4 regions of the Oceanobacillus sp. FSL W7-1309 genome follow, and region 1 is predicted to be linked to each of the others. Evidence: riboswitches for the same ligand, from Rfam matches in the RefSeq annotation. Region 1 holds a riboswitch; each other region holds the start of a gene.
The links. Region 1 has a riboswitch for thiamine pyrophosphate ahead of NST46_RS02385 (3-oxoacyl-ACP reductase). Riboswitches for the same ligand answer to the same signal wherever they lie in the genome.
Positions count from the first base shown of each region.

Region 2: another riboswitch for thiamine pyrophosphate. It lies ahead of thiW (energy coupling factor transporter S component ThiW); the one in region 1 lies ahead of NST46_RS02385 (3-oxoacyl-ACP reductase).
Region 3: another riboswitch for thiamine pyrophosphate. It lies ahead of thiT (energy-coupled thiamine transporter ThiT); the one in region 1 lies ahead of NST46_RS02385 (3-oxoacyl-ACP reductase).
Region 4: another riboswitch for thiamine pyrophosphate. It lies ahead of tenA (thiaminase II); the one in region 1 lies ahead of NST46_RS02385 (3-oxoacyl-ACP reductase).

Region 1 is NZ_JBBOBX010000001.1:511,720-517,419, reverse strand. Features, by position in the region: gene NST46_RS02390 (LLM class flavin-dependent oxidoreductase) at 1-1,287, opposite strand, end outside; gene NST46_RS02385 (3-oxoacyl-ACP reductase) at 1,369-2,121, opposite strand; TPP riboswitch at 2,272-2,371, opposite strand; gene NST46_RS02380 (DNA alkylation repair protein) at 2,627-2,872, opposite strand; gene NST46_RS02375 (hypothetical protein) at 3,040-3,177, opposite strand; gene NST46_RS02370 (hypothetical protein) at 3,202-3,411, opposite strand; partial or broken gene NST46_RS02365 (transposase) at 3,404-4,573, opposite strand; gene hxlA (3-hexulose-6-phosphate synthase) at 4,823-5,455, shown strand; gene hxlB (6-phospho-3-hexuloisomerase) at 5,463-5,700, shown strand, end outside.
Region 2 is NZ_JBBOBX010000001.1:2,074,338-2,080,037, reverse strand. Features, by position in the region: gene NST46_RS09885 (LytTR family transcriptional regulator DNA-binding domain-containing protein) at 1-749, opposite strand, end outside; TPP riboswitch at 988-1,103, shown strand; gene thiW (energy coupling factor transporter S component ThiW) at 1,280-1,765, shown strand; gene thiD (bifunctional hydroxymethylpyrimidine kinase/phosphomethylpyrimidine kinase) at 1,843-2,643, shown strand; gene thiM (hydroxyethylthiazole kinase) at 2,646-3,416, shown strand; gene thiE (thiamine phosphate synthase) at 3,420-4,043, shown strand; gene NST46_RS09860 (PadR family transcriptional regulator) at 4,388-4,711, opposite strand; gene NST46_RS09855 (sigma factor) at 4,892-5,380, opposite strand; gene NST46_RS09850 (LolA family protein) at 5,503-5,700, opposite strand, start outside.
Region 3 is NZ_JBBOBX010000002.1:258,497-264,196, forward strand. Features, by position in the region: gene NST46_RS13910 (VanW family protein) at 347-1,234, shown strand; gene NST46_RS13915 (YceI family protein) at 1,327-1,863, opposite strand; gene NST46_RS13920 (M3 family oligoendopeptidase) at 2,172-3,953, shown strand; TPP riboswitch at 4,025-4,128, shown strand; gene thiT (energy-coupled thiamine transporter ThiT) at 4,513-5,082, shown strand; gene NST46_RS13930 (hypothetical protein) at 5,158-5,298, shown strand; gene NST46_RS13935 (general stress protein) at 5,397-5,700, opposite strand, start outside.
Region 4 is NZ_JBBOBX010000001.1:1,507,816-1,513,515, forward strand. Features, by position in the region: gene NST46_RS06885 (isochorismatase family cysteine hydrolase) at 1-12, opposite strand, end outside; gene tadA (tRNA adenosine(34) deaminase TadA) at 101-559, shown strand; RNA gene ffs (signal recognition particle sRNA large type) at 626-891, shown strand; TPP riboswitch at 1,077-1,179, shown strand; gene tenA (thiaminase II) at 1,379-2,068, shown strand; gene dnaX (DNA polymerase III subunit gamma/tau) at 2,271-3,953, shown strand; gene NST46_RS06910 (YbaB/EbfC family nucleoid-associated protein) at 4,240-4,554, shown strand; gene recR (recombination mediator RecR) at 4,653-5,249, shown strand; gene NST46_RS06920 (YaaL family protein) at 5,266-5,481, shown strand.

The DNA of each region.
Region 1 (5,700 bases):
ACGGAAGGTATGACTTTCATAATTCTTTCTGAAAATCCCTCTTCTTTGCATTTCAGGAACAATCAGTTCCACAAAGTCTTCTAAACTGCCGGGTAATGTAGGAGGCATTAGATTAAATCCGTCAGCAACACCAGCTTCAAACCAGACCTCCATTTGATCCACAATTTCTTCGGGTGTACCTATTAGTGTGTGATGTCCACCGCCTGCACTGAGATAACCTAATAATTCTTTTACTGTAGGCTGGGTATCATTGATAATTTCCAGTATTGTTTCGTAACGTCCAACTGGACCAGTAAATTCTTCTACTGGAGGTAATGGAGGGACTGCTTTATCAATTTCCCAATTCGAACAGTCCTGCTGAATAAAGAAACTCAACTGTTTTAAAGCTGTTTCAATAGGTAATTGCTCATCTAAAGCTGCTTTTTTGGCTAAAGCTTCTTCACGTGTATGCCCTACATAAGTTACTAGGCCTGGGAATACTTTAATATGTCTATTGCTGTCTTCGCTTTGTTTAACTTGTTCATCTAATTTTTTATGAAAACTTTTTGCTTGCTTTAAGTTCCACGACACGGAATAGACTGCATCGGCATATTTTGCGGCTAATGCAATGCCTTGTTTAGATGCCCCCGCTTGCATGGATACTGGCTTGCCTTGCGGACTTTTTGGCGTGGTGGATGGGCCATGCACTTTAAAATACGTACCATCGTGATGAAAAGGCTGAATGTTTGATGGGTTTATCAATTTTCTTTCTTCCCGCTGATGCAGAAACGCATTATCATCCCATGAAATAAATAACTTATTCATTAAAGCAGCGAATTCATCTGCCTTTTCATAACGTTTGTCACGAGGAGGCAGCTCTTCCATACTATGATTCAACGCCTCTAAATCAGTCATGGAGGTAACGAGATTCCAGCCAACACGCCCTTTTGTAATATGGTCTAAGCTTAAGAGCTGCCGGGAAGCTGTGAAAGGATTAGAAAAAGTGCTTGAAATTGTTGCAACTAATCCAACATGATTTGTCACTTGGGAAATAGCTGTTAAATTGACTACTGGATCAAACCAAAATGCTGGCATATCACTGGCATGTTTAGCCGGAAATGATTGATTATCAGCAAAAAATACTGCATCAAAATAACCTTTTTCCGCAACCTGTGCTAAAGATTGATAATAAGAAATCTCCCCAATATGTTCAATGCTTGAGTCAGGCATTAACCAAGCAGCTTGATGGTGTCCGCAACCATACAGCAAAACACCTAAATGCAGTTGTCTTTCTTTCGTTTTTGTCATTTATTTACACCTCAACATACATCATTATTAACTGTCTTGTACATTCCGTTTTTGAAGGATCAGCTATCGTATTTTAAGCTATTAGTTCATTGTTAAACCGCCGTCTATTGTGAAATTTTGCCCTGTAATACCGTCAGCATTTTCTGAAGATAAATAAGCGACCATATTGGCTACATCTTGAGGTGTGGTCACTTTCTTCAATGGCGTTGATTGAGCAATTAAATCGAATACTTCTGGTGTTGTAACGGCACTCGCGTTAGTTGTTTTTAATAATCCACCTGAAACTACATTCGCTTTTATGCCATATACACCTAATTCGGCAGCGATATTACGTGTAAAACCGATTAATCCAGCTTTTGCTGTTGTATATTCATGGTAGGGTACAACAGGATTTTGATATAAATTTGTACCAATGCTTATAATACTTCCATTTTGTCGTTCAATAAATTGGGGGATGACGCTTTGAACGACATTAAATGCTGCTTTTAACGTACCATCCAGTTGTTTTTGATAATCTTCCCATGTAAGTTCTGTGAAGGATTTTTGTTTGGTTGGATCAAACTTGAAATCTATTAATGCATTATTGACGACAACATCTATTTGGCCAAAATATTCCGTTGCTTTTTTTATCAATTCATCTACTTCTTTACGATTTGTTACATCAGCCCGAATGGCAATAGCATTCTCTTCACCAATCTCAGAAACGAGCTTCTCAGCAGCTTCTTTGCTTTGATAGTAGTTGATAACCACTTGAAATCCTTGCTGTGCCAATGTCTTTGCAATAGTTGCCCCTAACCCTCTGCTGCTGCCTGTTACTAATACTGTTCTAATCATCCTAACCACTCCTATACTATTAATTTAGCGTGAAACTTACATCATAAAAATGATAGATAAAATAAAAAATACGCAACCTTCCCATAGGAAAGCTGCGTAAAAACAAATAACTACATATTAAGAATAAGGCATAAATGTTCTTTAAGTATGTATTTAGAGTTTACACTTTCCTACGCTAGTTTCAACTAGTTCAGGTTCAAAGGGTTTGAGTAATACTCATCTCAGTTAAATAACACCCCTAGTGCATATAATTAAGTTATATCCATATGTTATAATCTTTAGAAATTTATGTCAAGGGAATAGGGATGGTTAACGTAATTTTATGATTTTTTGCTATAAAAACGTGATTGTTTTTTTATTCAATTTATACTCTTGATCATAATGGATTCATATTTATAATCGATCATTAATTAACAGAGTTTAGGTTCCTTAAAAGGTTTGTTCAAATAAATGTTTTCTCAACAACAAAAAATCATTAGGGTCGCAGCAGACACACATACAAACATTAAAAACCTGCATATTTAGCAAACTGTTCAAATGTATTTTCATTCTCTATCAAACCACATATCCCACATTGAATACGGTATTTTGGCCCCTTATACATCTGATGGAACATTTCCGTACTCTCATCTGTATAACTTTCCAGTAATTCTCCAGTTTTTGCGTCTAGTTTAACAGGTATTGCGATTTGCTCAATGAGATTAAAGCGGGATTTATTTGTTTTGCAATTTGGACAACGGTATGGCTTGATCCGTATTGCACCTCCATATGTCTTTTAGTGATGACAGTCATTTTCTGATTTTCATGTTTATTGTGGCCTATTTGCTTTTTATTATTCGGGAAACTGTTTGTTTGGGAGTTTTGTTTTGGTTAATGAGCTTCTAAGACAACGTGTGGTGGATATTTATATACAACTTGTTAGTATCTTTCACTATAGCCGATAAGGATGAATGAAACGTTAAAGTCACTTTTCGATAACATTTTTTCAATGGTTCCCTCTTTCAGTTCATTGGCCAAGTCTAAAATATCGGTAACGGCCTGTTTCAATTCACTCACCTGATTTTGAAGCCGTTGCAGTTCCTACAGTTGCGCCGACGATAAATCCGTTTCCTGTTGCCACTTGACGAGTTGCCTTTCGTAGATCGGCGCAAATTCAAGCTGTTCCGTGTAGGATCGGATGACACGGTTGACTGTGGCATCGTCTAATATATGCGGTTTAGAACGGGCTGCCAATTTGGTTCTGGTTTCATTGATTCTCACCTTTCCTTCGAATGGATATGAATTATTCATTCGGAATAACCTCCAATTGAGCCAACTCTTGGATAATGGCATCCATGTTAACTGATTCCGGATATTTGTTAAATTCGTAATGCCCGTAAAAATTAATATGCTGCCATGCAACGGGGGAAATGCGTTTCAATACATCTGAATTGAGGGCTTCCCTGTCTCTGTATTCTAGCATATTGGATAATAGACTGGCATTGTAAAAAATGATGCAATTGGCGATGAGACGACTGCATTCGTCCCAAATTTGTTGGTCTTATTCTGTTTTGAAACGGAGTTTACCAAAGTTCGCATAGGATACGGCTCGCTTTAATTTATGATAACTTTCACCCCGATTCAGGGTACGTTGCACATTTTGACGTAGGGGTGGGGAGTCTATATAATTCAGAAGGTACAAACTCTTGATGATGTTATCGTACTCCCACAAGGCCCGCATGGTTTTGTTTTTGCGGGCGTAAGCACTTAGTTTCCCAATGATAATACTCTGTGTTGTAGATTTCAATGCAAGTGACAATAGAATACGCTGGATATTGTCCCATTCCTCAATAATCAGCTTCGTATTGATTTTTCGAACAGGTTTGATGAGGACATCCCCGTATTGGCTCGGGTGTTTGAATCCGGATAACGACTTGCTCACGGTACGATAGATATCCTTGTAGCGGAGTGCAAAATCATAATCAAAAGAGTGAAGAATGGCGAAATTCACTTCATTGGTTCCATGGGTGTCGGTGGAATGCACATCCGGTCGGATATCGGTTGTATTGTTGTATAAAATATCGAACACGTAATGACTTTTATGCTCATTTGCGCCAATGACTCGGGCATTGATGGGAATATGATTGGCCACCGCTGTATAGGAAACGATCCCCTTATTTAAGCCGAAATATTTGGGGGAATGACGGGAGCGCATCGTATGGATCCTCGTCTCAAATTTCTGCCCGTCACTGCTCGAATGAATGACCTCATTAATGTCAAAGTGGTGAAAGATCGGCAGCCTTCGAACAGCATTACTGATGCGATCATTGGCTTCTTTTAAGGTTTCCAATCGTATAAAGTTCTCAGATGTAGCCGCAAGCAGGGGATAACCGATGTCGGAGATTTCACCCATTCTCCCCAACCCCATATTGGTGCCCCAAGCAATCAGACAAGCAATTAAAACCCGATCATCCCTGGCTCGTTTCGCTTAACGCCCCAAGATAAATTTGGCATACATGTCACTCCCCCTCCTATTTTACCCAATAGTATACTTTTTAGCACTATATGTGGTAAAAGTGCGTACTTTTAATTTCGCAACATAATGAGTATACTAAACAACGTGCTAGTGAGTAAATAGATTTTCAAAAGGAAACATTTGCCCATGTCTATTGACAGCCACTTAGTACAACAAATTAAAATATTCTATAAGGAGTGAGTATAAATGAAATTACAATTAGCATTAGATCTTGTCGATATTCCCGGAGCAATTGAATTAGTGAAAGAGGTAGAAGAGCATATTGATGTTGTAGAAATTGGTACACCTGTGGTGATCAATGAAGGTCTTAAAGCAGTGAAAGAAGTAAAAGCTGCATTTCCTAACTTAACCGTATTAGCTGATTTAAAAATTATGGATGCAGCTGGATATGAAGTAAGCCAAGCATCTGCTGCAGGCGCTGACATCATTACGATTCTTGGAACGGCAGAAGATGAGTCAATCAAAGGCGCAGTAGAAGAAGCGAAAAAACAAGGTAAACAAATCCTTGCTGATATGATCGCTGTGAAGGATATTGCAGCCCGTGCAAAAGAATTAGATGAACTTGGTGTTGATTATATCTGCGTTCACACAGGTTATGATCTTCAAGCTGTTGGAAAGAATTCTTTCGAAGACCTTGCGACCATCAAGAGCGTTGTTAAAAATGCGAAAACGGCCATTGCAGGTGGAATCAAATTAGAAACACTTCCTGAAGTAATTAAACAAAACCCAGATTTAGTTATCGTAGGTGGCGGAATCACGAGTAAAGAAAATAAAAAAGATACAGCTCGCGAAATGCAAGAATTAATTACACAAGGTTAATTCAACTATGAAGACTACTCAATATTTAGCCGAAGTCGTTCAAGAATTAAGTCAAACGGTCCACTTAATTTCTGATTCAGAAGCAGAGAAATTAGTAAACCAGATTTTAGAATCCAAGAAAATCTTTGTGGCTGGTGCGGGCAGATCTGGATTAATGGGTAAATCTTTTGTAATGCGAATGATGCACATGGGGATTGATGCCTATGTAGTTGGTGAAACAGTAACAGCTAATTTAGAAAAGGACG
Region 2 (5,700 bases), 1.6 Mb from region 1:
TCGTTAACTTTCGTTGGAATTTTATTCAATTGAATTGGCTTTGTGTCTTTTTCATTATCTGTTTCTTCTGCTGGAATTAATTCTGTATCTCTTTCCTCTGTATCTTCCTCTGTTTCCGTCTCAATAATTCGTAAACCATCTTCATCCAATCGATAAACACGATCAGCAACCGTGACGGCACTTTCCATATTCCCAGTTAGAACAAGTATACTTTTATCTTCTTCTTGTATCTTTCTTGTAATATTAATAAATACACGTTTTGTCTCCATGTCTACATTCAAATCAGGCTCCTCAAAAACAAATAAAGAAGGATCCTGAATCAATAAACGTCCATATTGTACACGTTTCATTTCCGAAAATGTTAAATCTCTAATTCTCTTGTTTTTCTTTCCTTCCAGCTGTGTTAGATGGATAACTCGTTCAAACGTTTGTTTAACTTCATATAAGTCATAAAAAAATCGAAAATACTCAGAAACCGTTAATCTCTCATACATCCCATCTTCAAAAAAGCAAATACCAACTTGATGTAAAAATCCTCGCTTGTTTTCTGCAATAGTTACTTCCTTTACACGGATTTCCCCATTTACAATGGGGATTTTTCCGAGAATCATATTTAAAAGCGTGCTTCGAACATTTAGCGTTGAATAAATGGCAGTAATCTCCCCTTCAGCAATTTCTAAATTAAAAGCAGGAAATAGCTGTGTATCCTTTTCATGTTTTTCTATGTTTTTCATAGTTAAAATTGTCATTCTATCAGCCTTTCTTTAATACTTTTTTATATGTATCCTTTTATTCATTGTTATCTCCCATTACACAATAAAAAGTGCAATCACGTTCCGCTAAATCAAGAGTATGTACCATTTTTTTCGTAACGCTTCTACTATATAATTAGCAGACTACATTAGTTATACCATGTTTTCCATGTTAATAATGACAAAAGTTAAAAAATTTGTTAAGCTTAGAGATGAATTTACAATTCTATCGCATTTAAACTACTAGGGGTGCCCAAAAAGCGTGGGCTGAGAGGGAAGCGTGTATCATTTCCCGACTCTTATGGACCTGATCTGGTTAATACCAGCGGAGGGAAGTAGTCTGACATATGTCTAAACTATTTTTCACACGTATCAAGCTAGGTCCTAATGGATCTAGCTTTTTTTACGTCCAGTTCTAGCTCCGTGTCCGTAGCTGAACTCCAAAATTCAGGAAGCAGCAATTGCTATAAAGAAGCGTACTGGTTTACATCACTGCTTTTTGTGATACCCCAGAAATGGAGGACTTGATGAATCGAACACGTTTATTAACTACGATGGCAGTATTTATTGCAATTGGGACAATCACCGCTCAACTAATATGGTTTCCCGCTGGAATTGCTAGAGCCTATCCTGTCCAGCATGCAATTAATGTCATGGCAGCTGTTACGCTTGGACCAGGTCCAGCTGTCGTTATCGCTTTTATGATTAGCTTACTTCGCAATATGCTCGGACTAGGGACATTATTAGCATTTCCCGGTGCGATGGTTGGCGCCTTTTTAGCAGGTTATCTTTATAAAAAATCCAGCAAGAAATCATTAGCCGCTATCGGTGAAGGCGTTGGAAGCGGGATTTTCGGTGCACTTTTCGCTGTCCCATTTGCTTACATTTTTATGGGAAGTTCTGCCGGAGCATTCGCCTTTATCCCACCATTTCTCGTTAGTAGTATTACTGGTTCTATTATCGGCTTATTTATCGTATCCAGGGTTTCAAGTAAACGTTTAATTCGTAATTAAATTGCATGATTTATAAAAGGATTTGAAAGAACAACACTTATATGTGAGGTATCTTCTGAAAGGATGGTGTATAACCAATGAAACAAGTAGCATGTGCACTTACAATTGCCGGTACAGATCCAAGTGGCGGTGCAGGTATCCACGCTGATTTAAAAACATTTCAAGAGCTGCAAAGCTATGGGATGTCCGTAATTACTTCGGTTGTGGCTCAAAATACAACAGGTGTTCAAGCCGTTCACCATGTACCAATTGAAATAATTGAACAGCAATTAGACTCCGTGATTTCCGATATGCCTATTCACGCACTGAAAACTGGAATGATCGCCAATCAGGAGATGATGAAAGTTATCCAGAAAAAAATAGCAGCACTTCAAGTTCCATATGTCATGGACCCTGTTATGGTTGCAACGAGCGGAGATGCTTTAATCGAAGAAGAGGCACGTGATTATTTACGCAAACAGCTTTTACCCCTGACAACACTTGTAACACCGAATATTCCAGAAGCTGAATTTCTTATTGGAGAAACGATTAAAACAACAGATGATATGAAACAAGCTGCAGAACTGCTTGTGAAGGAATTCGGTGTTGGTGCTGCTTTAATCAAAGGCGGACACAGAGAAGGGGAAGCAATTGATTTCCTTCATGATGGTTCAAATATACACAGCTTCTCAGCAGAGCGAATTGATACTAAGAACACACATGGGACTGGCTGTACGTATGCAGCAGCAATTACTGCCTATTTAAGTAAAGGTTTGTCTTTGTATGACGCTGTTAAGAATGGAAAGGATTTTGTCACGGCGGCAATTAAGTATTCATTCGACCTTGGAGCTGGGAGTGGTCCAACAAACCATTGGGCAATACGAAAGGATAAGTGCTAAACATGAATCCAACAATTATTAAAAGTGTACGGGAAAAAACACCGCTCATTCATCATTTAACGAACCAGGTTGTCATGAATTTTACTGCAAATGGACTGTTAGCCTTTGGTGGCGCCCCTGTAATGGCAAAAGCCGAAGAGGAAGCAAAGGATATGGCTTCTATTGCGGATGGTCTTTTAATAAATATCGGTACCTTAACAGCAAAGGATCTAGATGCAATGATTCTTGCTGGTAAAAAGGCAAATGAAAAAGGAATTCCCGTTGTACTTGACCCAGTAGGTGTTGCTGCAACGACATTTCGTACAACTGCTGTTAAACAAATTTTAAAAGAGGTAAAGCCTACTGCTATTAAAGGAAATGCTGGTGAATTAGCACATCTGGTCGATATCCCTTGGCAAACAAAGGGCGTGGAATCGCTTGGTGAGGGTAATGTTGAAGATATCGCTCGCAGCGTCGCACTGGAATACAAAACGACCGCTGTTGTTACAGGTAAAATAGACATTATTTGCACCGGAAAATCCTGCATGGAGAATCATACTGGGCATCCAATTCTATCTAAAGTAACAGGTGCTGGTTGCTTGCTAGGTTCCATACTAACCGCCTGCTTAACAACGGATGACCCAATTGAAGAACAGGTACTCACAGCTGTTCATTTTTACGGATTAGCCGCCTCCCATGCAGCCGCAAGTCCGTCAGTGAACGGGTCAGGAACATTTATAGCTCCATTTATCGACGCACTTTCATTAGAACCAGAACAACTGGAGGGAAAATAAAACATGTCATTTCCAATGAAGCCATCCTTACGAAAGTATTTTATTATGGGCAGTCAAAATTGCGACCGTAATCCTGGAGATATACTGGAAGCTGCAGCTAAGGCTGGAATAACAGCATTTCAGTTTCGAGAAAAAGGTCCTTCATCACTTAACGGTAATGCGAAATTGGAATTAGGTAAAGAGTTACGAGCAATTTGCCGAAGCTATCACATTCCATTTATTGTGAATGATGATGTCGAGCTTGCGGAATTACTTGATGCAGACGGTATACATGTTGGTCAGGATGACCGATCAGCAGAAGAATTACGTCAAGCTTTTCCAAATAAAATTATTGGACTCTCTGTATCAACTACGGATGAAGTTGATAGAAGCCCGATAGATCTTGTTGATTACATTGGTGCGGGTCCAATTTTTTCCACAACAACAAAAACGGATGCGAAAGCGGCTGTTGGGTTGGAGTGGATTCAGACATTACGCGCACAATTCCCAATGCTTCCTATTGTCGGAATTGGCGGGATTGATACAAAGAATGCTAAATCTGTGCTTGAAGCTGGGGCTGATGGTGTCTCGTTTATCTCCGTGATTACACAGGCAGAAGATATTGCTAAAGCCGTTAAAGCGATTTAGCTTGTAGGAACCGCTTTTGAATCTAGCAAGATAGGATATCTCAAAAGTCTAACTTTCGAGATATCCTTAACTATGAAAAAGTAAGGATCCAATGGCAAGTGCCCGCATCATTTCTTTTCGAAAAGGAAACATTGCTTGTTGGATCTGTCCACCGACCTTTGTTTCATTGCCGAAGTGCTCCATTGCCTTCTTTTCCGCTTCTTTATCGGATAACCCCGCATTGATAAATTCTTACTTGGACAACTCCAAATGAATCAGCAATTCTTCGTATAAGTCATCTTTCTCTTGTTGATTCCCCTCAATTTGTTGAACTGTCTTTTCAACAAATCTTCTGAGATCTTGCGTCATGTTAATCCCTCCGAACTCTTATTTACAAGGAATTCAATCATTTTCCAATTTCTCTGTTTTTGTTGCAGTTGTTTTCTTCCTGTTTCGGTTAGATGATAATATTTCCGCCTTCCGTTTTCTGTATCACTCCAATAAGACTTAATCCACTGTTTTCTTTCTAATCTTTTCAAAGCCGAATACAGCGTTCCCTCACTCATATCATACGCATCGCCGCTTAACCGTTTTAAAATTTTGGTAATTTCGTAACCATACAAATCGCGCTGGGAAATTAAAGACAATATCAATAAATCAATGCTTCCCTTCATCATTTCCCTATCCATTACGCATATTCAACCCTTTTTTCCTGTTAATACCAGTGTGTTACGATGCACCTCGTATCACAAGGGTAAAAGCAATAAAAAGCAAACGAAAATGTACCCGTCAGCAGAATCCACGAGAAAAAATGTACCAGTCCCCTTAAATAATGGAACTGGTACATTTATTAAACGCAATAGAACAAATTACTGACTAATCATCGTGCGCAGCGATTCTCTCCCTCGCCAAATATAGGTTAGGGTAGTGGAATTGGGGATTTCTAAAACTTCACTAATCTCCTGAATGGATAAATGATTGCTAGATTTTAGGGTTAAAGCTAATCTCTCTTTTAAAGAAATGTTCATCAATATAAGTTTTATATTATTATCTTTATTTAATACGGGACTAGCATGCACGCCGGTCTGATTTTTTTCATTGAATTGGGTACGAGCTAGGTTCACCGTTTTTTGAAACAGCCACAGCGAAAATTTTTTAGTAGTTTCCTGATAATCGCCAATATGATTATAAACATGCAAGAAAATATCTTCAGCCATATTCTCAGCAGCTTTATTGTCACCGATAATCATGTAGCAAATTTTATAGACTGATTGATGGTAATGCTGAACAAGCTTCTTAAATGCACAATGATCTCCTTTTTTCACCTGTTTAATAACTCGTCTCCCTATCTCCCTCATCCTTTAACCTCCGTACTATGCTTCCTGTATTAGCCCTTTTTCCACTTATGCAGCTAGAAAAGCTTGTAATACTTGCTTAGCTGCAGCAAATCTTTTCGTAAACTTTCTCGCTCATCTTTTGATTACTTTTCCGAACTCAAAATCATTCTTTCTGTCGATTTCACAATTTCTTCTTCATCTATATCTGGATGCGTTATTACGATCGAATAACGTAAACCATCTTCATCCCAAACAATGCTCTTAATTACCTCTTCATACTCTGCAGCATTTCCTCGAATCTCTAAATCCGCTTCTTCAACTGGCATGTCATCGGGAGTTGG
Region 3 (5,700 bases), on a different contig from region 1:
CAGTTTCTATCTTCTAGTAACTTCAATAATCGCTGTCTGGGATCGCTACGGGCGAATTTTCCCTGACAAGTAGGTCACCTTGAACTCATCTCTGGCAAATAGAAAAAGAATAAGAAGAATCAACCGAGGGAAGGCTTATCAAGCAGATTAGAAAAAATAGTGAAAAATCTACTGAGATGGAAGTCAAGTCGACAACTCCATGCTTTGGAAATTAAGTTGACAGTGCTTTCCCCCTTAATGGCACATTACGACGCACTTTCTTTCAAATGTAATGATTAGCAAGTTTCTTCTCAAAAATTCAATGTCTCCCACAGGAATGAATTCATTCGTTTGATTCATACTAACGGTGGGAGGTGTTGTTTTGCGCTTGTTTTTATGTGCTTTGTTATTACTAGTAGGTACTCCGCTTTATGCCCAAGCCAGCCCTATTCAACTGAAAAACAAGGTGATTACCTTAAAAAAAGTAGAAATTGAACAGTATGGATTAGATGTAATTGATGCTTCTTTTATAGACAATAATAAATTACACAAACTTATGGATAGTCTGGAAAGTGAAGTTTACCAAGAGCCTCAGGACGCCTTTTTTAAAAAAGATGGAAGAATTATTGCTGAAAAGCTGGGAGCGGCTTTAGACAGAGATAAATTCGAGTATTTATTTAGGGAATTATATTATAGTGATAAAAATGGAAAGCTTCATGTACCTGTATTTCCAGTTTATCCTAAGGTTGACTCTGGTTTACTTAAGGAAATAAGCACAAAAGCACTTGGAAGTTATTCAACCTACTATAATCAACGTAATTCTGAGCGAACCGATAATATTGCTCTCGCTGCCGAAGCAATTAATAATACGGTTATTTTTCCTAGAGAGACATTTTCGTTTAACGAAGTAGTCGGAGAAAGAACTGTTGAAAGAGGCTATAAGAAAGCTCCCGTGATTGTAAAAGGCGAGTTGGCGGAAGATATTGGTGGCGGTATTTGTCAAGTATCATCAACGCTTTTTAATGCAGTGGATCTAAAAGGGATTCAAATTGTAGAAAGATATGCACATAGCAGACGTGTTCCATATGTACCGCTGGGAAGAGATGCAACTGTTAGTTGGTGGGGGCCAGATTTTGTGTTTAAAAATTTATATAATGAACCAGTCTTAATTCGAGCCAGTTCACAAAATGGAAGAATGCTTGTTACAATTTACTCCTCAGATACCGTAGAATATTTTAACGGAAATGCAGAATAATCTGTAAGCACTTGCTTTTTAGAGGCTAGGTTGAATATAGGTTAAAGTGAAAAGCACAAGTAACTTATGCAAGTCACTTGTGCTTTATGTGATTATCCTTGTTTGTGAAGTTCAAGTTCGAAGTGGATTTTAACATCTTCGCCAACGAGTACACCACCAGTTTCAACTGCTGCGTTCCACGTTAAACCAAATTCTTTACGGTTAATTGTTGTTGTACCACTGAAACCAGCTACAGTTGCTCCGCCCATTGGATCTTTACTTTGTCCTTCAAACGTTACGTCAAGTGTAGCAGGCTTTGTAGTTCCGCGAATTGTTAATTCACCAACAACATCATATTGATTAGAAGCTGTTTTCTTAATGTCTGTTGCAACAAATGTCATGTTCGGATGGTTCTCAGCATCAAAGAAATCTGCTGAACGTAAATGATTGTCACGATCCTCATTTCGTGTGTTAATACTATTTGTATCAATTGTTACTTCAATTTTTGCGTCTGTCATATCTTCAACATCTGCTTCAATTACTGCATCAAATTTATCAAACGTTCCTTTTGCTTTCGAAATCATCATATGCTTTACTGAGAAACCAACCTCACTATGAACTTGGTCAACGGTCCAAACTGTTTTTGCCATATTAAACTACCTCCATTTATTATAATTACTTTCTGTTACTAAGTATATATTCATAATCAACTGATGTCAACTGGTTTTAATTAAAAATAAATTAATTAAAACTAAATTAACATTTCATTATGGTATATTCCCGGAAGAATTGAAGGTAAAACATGCTTCATTCATTTTTTAGTTTTAAAGCACTTGATTTTAAGCGGGGTAAAAAAATAAGTATATAAATTTTTTCCAATTCCGTGATTATCATCTGAAATTTCGTTATAATATGAAGATAGGGTAAAAGATAAATTATCAAATTAAGGGGAGATTTCATGCAGTTGACTTTAAATCCAAGATGGGACTTGGATACACTATTTCCGGGTGGAAGCGAATCAGAACAATTTCAAGCGTACGTTGATAATATAAAAGATGAAATGAAGGGGCTTTCAGTGATGGTGGAGCAATTTAATCCACAGGAGGAAGACTATGAATCTGAATTTGTGCAGATTATACATAAATTAGAAACGACAGTCAAAAAACTTCGTGAGGCCTCTGCTTTTGTAAGCTGTCTCAGCGCACAAAACGTAAAGGATGAGAAAGCCGATATATTAGTTGGGCAGCGAAGTGTTTTATCAGCAGAGATGGGGTCTATTACAACAAAATTAGATCAAAAGTTAATTATAATTCCAGATTCGAGTTGGGAAGCCTTATTGCAACTCCCTGAATTAGTGGATATTGCATTTGTTTTAGATGAAAACAGAACAGAAGCAAAAGAAAAACTTCCTGAAGAACAAGAAGTACTAATCAATGATTTAGCGGTAGATGGCTATCATGCTTGGAATCAAATGTATGGAGCAATCGTAGGAAACATGACCGTGGAAATTGAAGAGAAAGGAGAACACAAGAGCTATTCTGTAGGTCAAGCGTCCAATAAACTAACAAGTCCTGATCGTAAGGTACGTAAACATGTTTTCGATCAGCTGAGTAATGCTTGGGAAGAACAATCTGCATTATTTAGTCAGACTTTAAATCATTTAGCCGGCTTTCGTTTGGAAACATACAAACACCGTGGATGGGAACATGTTTTAAAGGAACCGTTAGCAATAAACCGGATGAAAAAAGAAACGTTGGATGCAATGTGGACAGCTATTATAAATAATAAAAAGCATTTTGTAACGTATTTAAATAAAAAAGCAGATTTACTCGGTTTAGAGAAATTAAGTATTTACGATATCAGTGCTCCAGTCAGTACGACTGTAAAAACATCAAGCTATACAGAAGGTGCGAAATTTATTGTTGATCAATTTCAAACGTTCAGCCCGAAGATGGCAGGATTTGCAAAAATGGCATTTGAAGAAAGGTGGATTGAAGCGGAAGATCGTGCAGGTAAACGACCTGGTGGATTTTGTACGAGTTTCCCAGATAGTGAACAGACACGCATATTTATGACGTATTCAGGTACATCATCAAATATTTCTACTCTTGCCCATGAATTAGGTCACGCATACCATCAGCATGTGATGAATGATGTTAATGGTTTAAATCAGCGTTACGCAATGAATGTAGCTGAAACTGCCTCCACTTTTGCGGAAATGATTGTAGCAGATGCTTCTGTAAGAAATGCCCAAACGAAAGAAGAAAAACTCGCGTTACTGGAAGACAAAATTCAACGTAGTGTCGCCTTTTTTATGAATATTCATGCAAGGTTTTTATTTGAAACGCGATTTTATGAAGCGCGTAAGCAAGGGATGGTTTCTTCACAGCGCTTAAATGAATTAATGGTCGAAGCACAAAAGGAAGCTTATTGTAATAGTTTAGAAGAATATGATCCAAACTTTTGGTCCTCTAAACTACATTTTCATATTACAGGTGTTCCGTTTTATAATTTTCCATATACATTTGGCTATTTATTTAGCCTTGGTATTTACGCGTATGCAAAGGAGAAAGGCGGCAGCTTCGAGGATGATTATATTGCCTTACTAAGAGATACTGGTCGAATGACAGTAGAAGAGCTCGCAAAAAAGCATTTAAATGCTGATCTCACGAAACCGGAATTTTGGGAAAGTGCTATTGGATTATGTGTAGAAGATGTAAAGGAGTTTCAACGTTTATAATTGTTTTTGTAATTAATTTGTTCAATTCAAATAAATAAGGTACAATACAGGTAACAAAAAAGTAAATAGAAAAAGCCTGCAGGGGGAGTCGTTTTGACTGAGAGTGAACATTATTGTTCAGACCCTTTGAACCTGTTAGTTAATTCTAGCGTAGGGATGGTAGTCTTTTTGATGGAATAAAAAAAGTAATGTGAGCGAAGCAGACTACTTAATTGTAGTCACCATCAGAAAGCTTCCCTTGACATTACTTTTTTGCGTCTAAAATGCGATAAAGGTATATGTTCAAAAGGAGGATAAAAAGGACCGAGGTCGGCTACAGTTGCAACGCCCTGGGGCTGTGTTTACTCGCCCCACAGAAAAGCTTTGTTGCAACACCGACACTAGCACGTCCTGTGCGTCGAAGTTCGAGGCGGCGTAACTCCCCCGGACCAGGCTTCCACAGGATCTGGTGACTTCTGTGTTGCTCACAGGACGTGGGCGATTTTAGCAGAAGATCCCCTGCGATGCGTCATTTTTACCGAACTTTTTGAACTGCCTCTAAAAGGGAGAGTACTTAACATTGAATTCAAAACGTACGTTATTTTTGGTAGAGGTAGCGATTTTTACTGCTTTAGCACTTCTCTTAGACATCCTTCCAATATCATTTAAAATTTGGGCGCAAGGCGGATCTGTTTCGTTTGCGATGATCCCGGTTTTTATTGTTGCGTTCCGTTGGGGGATTAAAGGGGGATTGCTCTCGGGATTCCTTTGGGGAGTTTTGCAAGTGGCAACAGGAACGGCTTACGTTCTAGAACCATTACAAGGATTTATTGATTATGCAATTGCCTTTACGGTACTTGGCTTTGCTGGTTTGTTTGCTAAGAAAATTCAGGAGGCTGTTAAATCCGGCGAATCGAAGACGTATTTAACCTATATTACGCTTGGTGTTTTCGTTGGCTCTGCATTACGCTTCGTCGCTCATTATGTGGCGGGTATTGTGTTCTTTGGTTCGGCCGTCGAAGGGCAGCCAGCTTGGTTATATTCATTAATTTATAATGCATCTTACATGGTTCCATCTTTTATTATCAGCACTGTAATTGTATTTTTCTTGTTCCACAAGCAGCCAAGAACATTATTAAATGCTGCGTAAAATGTTATACATTCGCTCACATAAGAATAACCTCTTTTAAGAAGAGGTTATTCTTTTTAGGAAGGAGATAAAGTAATGCAAGAGTTAATCGGTATATGTGTGGAATGTTTGGAAGAAATCTATTGTGAGAATGGTTTCTTTGATGGTGTACACAAAGAGGGAAAATTATTTTGTAATGATTGTGCAGATAGGGAGGAAGGACATGGTATCACATAATAGAAGAAAAATCTCCCAAAAGTCTTAGGGAGAATGGGCAGTTGGGAATGCCCCATGCTCCTAAGACTTTTGGGAGGTCAGATTTTCTGTATACGTATTTACACGAGCATTTCTTCTACGAAATCATGATTGGTAACGATCAGTAGAATCTTGCCGTCATCCAAATCCTCTTCGTAATTTTCTGCTTCTACAGTAGTGACACCAATCTCCTTCAGCTTCGTACGTAATTCATCACCTTGACTATTAAACATATTCCCTACGGCACTTGAAAAATCCATCTCTTTCATCCCAATTGTATTCGCATCCACACCTTCTGCTAGACGACCAGTTCTTTCATCATCATGTGTAAGAATATAAATATCGTCTCTTGCTACACCTTTTGTTTTTAATTTCGTAATGTCA
Region 4 (5,700 bases), 1.0 Mb from region 1:
TGATGTATCCATTTATGAGTCTCCTTTATTCGGTATGACTACTTAACAGTATTTCCTCTTTTGGATTGATTCAAACTTTAAAACAAAGTGTTGTGATAATATGAGTGATGTAAAATTTATGGAAGCGGCAATTGAAGAAGCCCAAAAAGCTTTAACATTAAATGAGGTTCCAATTGGTGCGGTTATCGTATATAACGATGAAATCATTGCAAGGGGCTATAACTTGCGAGAATCCTCGCAAACGACGCTTTCCCATGCTGAGCTTGTTGCCATTCAAGAAGCAAATGAAAAGATTGGAAGCTGGCGACTAGAGGATTGTACGCTCTACGTTACATTGGAGCCATGTCCGATGTGTGCAGGTGCTATTGTCCAATCGCGAATTAAACGTGTTGTATATGGAGCAACTGATCCGAAGGCAGGATGTGCGGGCACATTAATGAATTTATTGAATGAACCTCGCTTTAATCATCAGGTTGAATTAACGGCAGGTGTTTTACAAACAGAGTGTGCTGCATTACTAACGGATTTCTTTCGAGCACTTCGAAAAAGAAAAAAATAGTCGTAAACCGGGCGTATCCGCTTTTGATGTTGCATTTTGTCGATAATTTCGCTATAATGGTAAATACCGTGCTAGGTGGGGAGGTAGCGGTGCCCTGTACTCGCAATCCGCTATAGCGAGGCTGAATTCCCACTCTAGGTGTGGCGATTTTATGGTCTGCCTTAAGGGAGTGGTGTTGACGCCCGGGTCCTACGCAACAGGAACCCATGAACCCTGTCAGGTCCGGAAGGAAGCAGCAGTAAGTGGAATTTTCTGTGTGCCGTGGGGAAGCCTAGGCCGAGCCATGAACTTAAGTAACGCATAGGGTCGTCACATCGAAAGTGGGTGCACGGCTACATAATGCAATCAAACACTCTTTTAAACGCTATAAAGCATTTGAAAGAGTGTTTTTAAATTCACCTAGAAAAAATCTTTCTAAGCTGCATGCCATATGGATAAGAGTTGGATGTTGGGATTTTTTTCGTACGAATTATTTTACTTTTATGAAAAAATGGAATAAGATAGAAATAGAATATAAAAAATCCACTAGGGGTGCCATTTGGCTGAGATAAGATTCATTTCTTGATCCCTTTGAACCTGAACTGGCTAGTACCAGCGTAGGGAAGTGGAGCTGGTGACGTATACATAATTCTGTAACTGTATATAAAACCACTCCATTTCGGGGTGGTTTTTTTGTTCTTCATTCTAAATTTATAGAAAGGAGATGTTTTGATGGATATTATTGCAAAAATAAGAGAAGACTAGCCGTTTATTTTTAATATTACCAATGAAGTTGTAGTAGAAGTAGGCTATTAAACAAAATTAGGGGAGGAATTTTCTATGCGTTTTTCAGAGTTATTGCGAGAGGCTACGAAAGAGAGTTGGAAATTAAGTCTAGATCATCCGTTTGTACAGGGTATTGTAAGTGGTGATTTGCCACTGGAAACATTCAAAAATTATATTCTGCAGGATATCTATTATTTGAAGCATTACGGCAAGGTGCATGCTTTTGCGGCTGCACATTCAGATGATTTTCATGTTGCTGCTAAGCTGGCAGAAAAAGCAAAGAAAACAGCAGAAGCAGAGCTAACAGTGCATAAGGAGCATGCAGGGATTTTAAAGATTACCAATGCAGAAATTGAGAATTTTAAACCTGCACCAACTGCCTATGCTTATACATCGCATTTGTACCGTGCATCGTTGTCCGGAAGTTTAGCTCAAATTGTAGCTGCAATGCTACCATGTTACTGGTTATATGCTGATATTGGTTTGACTTACAAGGACGCAAAACCGAAAGAAGAAATTTACCAAAATTGGCTGAACACGTATGGTAGTGAGTGGTTCCAAGAGTCCACACAGGAAATGATTGACCTGCTCGATGGATTAGCGGAAAAGGCAAGTGAAACAGAAAAAGAGAAAATCAAAGAGCAGTTTATTCTTGCGAAAGAATATGAGCTCGCATTTTGGGAGATGTCCTATACGTTTGAAACATGGCTTTCGGAAAAAGCAACGAATCCGGCATCTGTTTAAAATTATAAAAACCAGGGTGGCTGATGATATGCCATCCTGGTTTCTTAGTCCCATAGAACAAACAAATCCTCTCCACCTATAACGAAATGTGACAGTAACTCCAGATGAAGGTTACAAAAAATATATTTAACCCTGTTTTGGTTCACATTCACCCCTAAAATCGGGTATAATTAGAAATAGATCATAGAGGGGAATCTGTATTATGAGCTATCAAGCTTTATATCGCGTTTGGCGTCCAAGAACTTTTGAGGATGTCGTAGGACAAACACATATTACGAGAACACTGCAGAATGCGATTGTACAAGATAAATTTTCGCATGCTTATTTATTCTCTGGGCCAAGAGGAACAGGGAAAACAAGTGCTGCCAAGATTTTTGCCCAAACAATTAACTGTGAGCATGCACCAGTCAAAGAACCATGTAATGAATGTGATGCATGTCGTGGCATTTTGGATGGCTCGATTTCAGATGTTATTGAAATTGATGCTGCATCCAATACGAGTGTCGATGATATTCGTGAAATCCGAGACAAGGTAAAGTATGCTTCAAGCGCAGTACCATATAAAGTGTACATCATTGATGAGGTACACATGATTTCAATTAATGCATTCAACGCATTACTAAAAACGTTAGAAGAACCACCAAAGCATGTCGTCTTTATTTTGGCAACGACCGAGCCACATAAAATTCCATTAACGATCATTTCTAGGTGTCAGCGATTCGATTTTAAACCGATATCCAATCAGGCAATTGTAGATCGTATGCAAACGATTATGGAAGCAGAGAATATTTCTGTTTCGAAAGAGGCATTGGATACTGTTGCATTAGCAGCAGAAGGTGGAATGCGTGATGCGTTAAGTATTCTTGATCAAGCAATTTCCTATAGTGAGGACCAGGTAGAACTCGATGATGTGTTGGCTGTTACTGGTGGTGTTTCCCAGAAAGTGCTCACCGATATCGTAAAGGCCATGCATGAAAAAGATGTGGAACAGGCGTTACAGCTATTGGATGATTTGATCCAACGGGGGAAAGATCCTGGACGATTTGTATATGATCTGATTTATTTTATGCGTGATCTATTGCTTTTCAAAAGTGCTCCATCGCTAGAAGGATTGTTGGAAAGAGCAAGAGTGGATGATAACTTCCTTGCACTTTCTGATTCTGTATCAACCTCATGGATTCAGGATGCAATTATCCAACTGAATCAGTGCCAACAAGAGATCAAGTGGACGAATAGTCCAAAGGTATTTATCGAAATAGCGATACTCACGATTACCAATCGTTATCATGCCGGGGAGCAGGCGACAGCTGATGTTGATTCAGAAGCAGTAACAAAACTGATGAGCAAAATGTCACAATTGGAAAAAGAGCTTACCAATCTGAAGCAGCAGCCTGCACAGCCTGTCCAAGCACCAGCTGCATCTGAGAAGAGAAGGCAACCTGCGAGAGGATCGAAAAATAGCTATAAAATCCCGTTTGAGCGAATTCGTGATGTGCTTGGAAAAGCAGAAAAGCCTGCATTAAAGCAAGTACAATCACAGTGGGCCAACTTTTTAAGTAAGCTAAAGCAAGTGAATGCACCTGCACATGCAACGATACAGGATAGTAAACCTGCAGCTGCATCCGCAGATTCACTCGTTGTCGCATTTAAATATGAAATCCACTGCTCCTTATTTTTGGATAATCGGGAGACAGTTGAATCCGTACTTACGAGTGTGATGGATAAGCAATTAACGATTATCCCAATTCCAGATAATGATTGGACACAGCTCCGTACGGAATATATAAGCAAACAAGATAAGCCTAAAGATGAAGAACAAGGAGACCCACTAGTGGATGAAGCTAGGAAGCTCTTTGGAGATGAATTACTGGAAATACATGATTAGGAAACAAAAGCGCAAGCGCCCGGTTAGCGACGTACGGACTGATCCGTAGGAGATAAAGGAAACATGCCCCTTTAGGGGTATGCCGATGTTAGGCGTAGCCTGGTTTTAGTCGGCCATCCTTTTACCTAGAGTCGATGTTGACTTTCACCACAAGGGTATAAGTGCGACTAAGCCTCTGGCGCAGCCAATCGGCAAGTCTTGCTAGTCGTTGGGCGCTGGAGCTGGACTTGGCTGTTCCAGTATAAGGAAAAAAATAATAATGAATAGTCTAAAGGAGGTATTTTCCATGAAGGGAAATATGAACAATATGATGAAGCAAATGCAAAAAATGCAAAAGAAAATGATGCAGGCACAGGACGAATTGCATGAAATGTCTTTTGAAGCATCAGCTGGTGGTGGAATGGTTACCATTACAGCAAATGGGAAAAAGGAAATTACAGATATTGCAATTAAAGAAGAAGTTGTAGATCCAGATGATATCGAAATGCTACAAGATCTTATCATTGCTGCAACAAATGATGTATTGAAGCAAATTGATGATAAAACGAACCAACAAATGGGACAGTTCACAAAAGGCTTAAACATGCCTGGTATGTTTTAATTAAAGGAAAAAATGGCAGGGGATTACGATCCCCTATGCCAAGTATAAGCACCCGGTTTAAAGCGGGTGCTTATGTTTTCGTGTAGGAGGCAGGCTTGATGTATTATCCAGAACCAATATCGAAGTTAATTGACAGTTTTACAAAATTGCCTGGCATTGGACCGAAAACAGCTGTCCGTCTGGCATTTTTTGTTTTGAATATGAAAGATGATGATGTGCTTAATTTTGCCAATGCATTAGTGAATGCCAAAAGAGAGCTCTCCCATTGCAGTATTTGTGGACACATCACCGATCAGGATCCATGCGCGATATGTTCCGATACGTCACGAGATAATTCGATTATTTGCGTCGTGCAAGATCCAAAAGATGTCATTGCAATGGAAAAGATGAAAGAATTCCACGGAAAATACCATGTTCTTCATGGCGCAATTTCACCAATGGATGGAATTGGACCAGAAGATATTAATGTCCCTGATCTAATCAATCGTCTGAAGGATGAGGAAGTAAAAGAAATCATCCTAGCAACTAACCCAAACATCGAAGGGGAAGCAACCGCAATGTATATTTCGCGCCTTGTTAAACCATCAGGTATCCGCACGACTCGAATTGCACATGGCTTACCTGTTGGCGGCGATTTGGAATATGCAGATGAAGTAACATTATCAAAAGCTTTAGAGGGTAGAAGAGATTTGTAGAAGTTAGGTGAAGTGCATGGGGAAAAAACGAAAGACAAAAGATGTCAATCATGAGCTGCTTGATACAATCATTCAAGCAGAACAAGAGTGGAAACAAATTAGGTCTATTGTAGAACAAAGTATGGAGCCTTCAATCAATGGAATGCAGCAAGAAGCAATTGCTCGGGCTAAATATTTATTTCTTCTGCGTGAGGCAAGACTGCGTAATATTAGTGCAGTGCGAGTATACTAGAATTATAGATTAAGGGAGACAAGGTTTGTGAGTATAGATGGCCTTGTCTTTTTTTATTGAGAAACCACAGTTTGAAAAATGTGTAGAAAAAATAAATGAAGAATTGAAGGAGAAACAGGAAATGTTGACGGTTCAGTTTTAGAATGGGAAAAAGGGGCCGTTCTTTTTACTGAACGTTTGACAACATCTCCTAACGACTTTTAATAAAAGGCTGTTAAA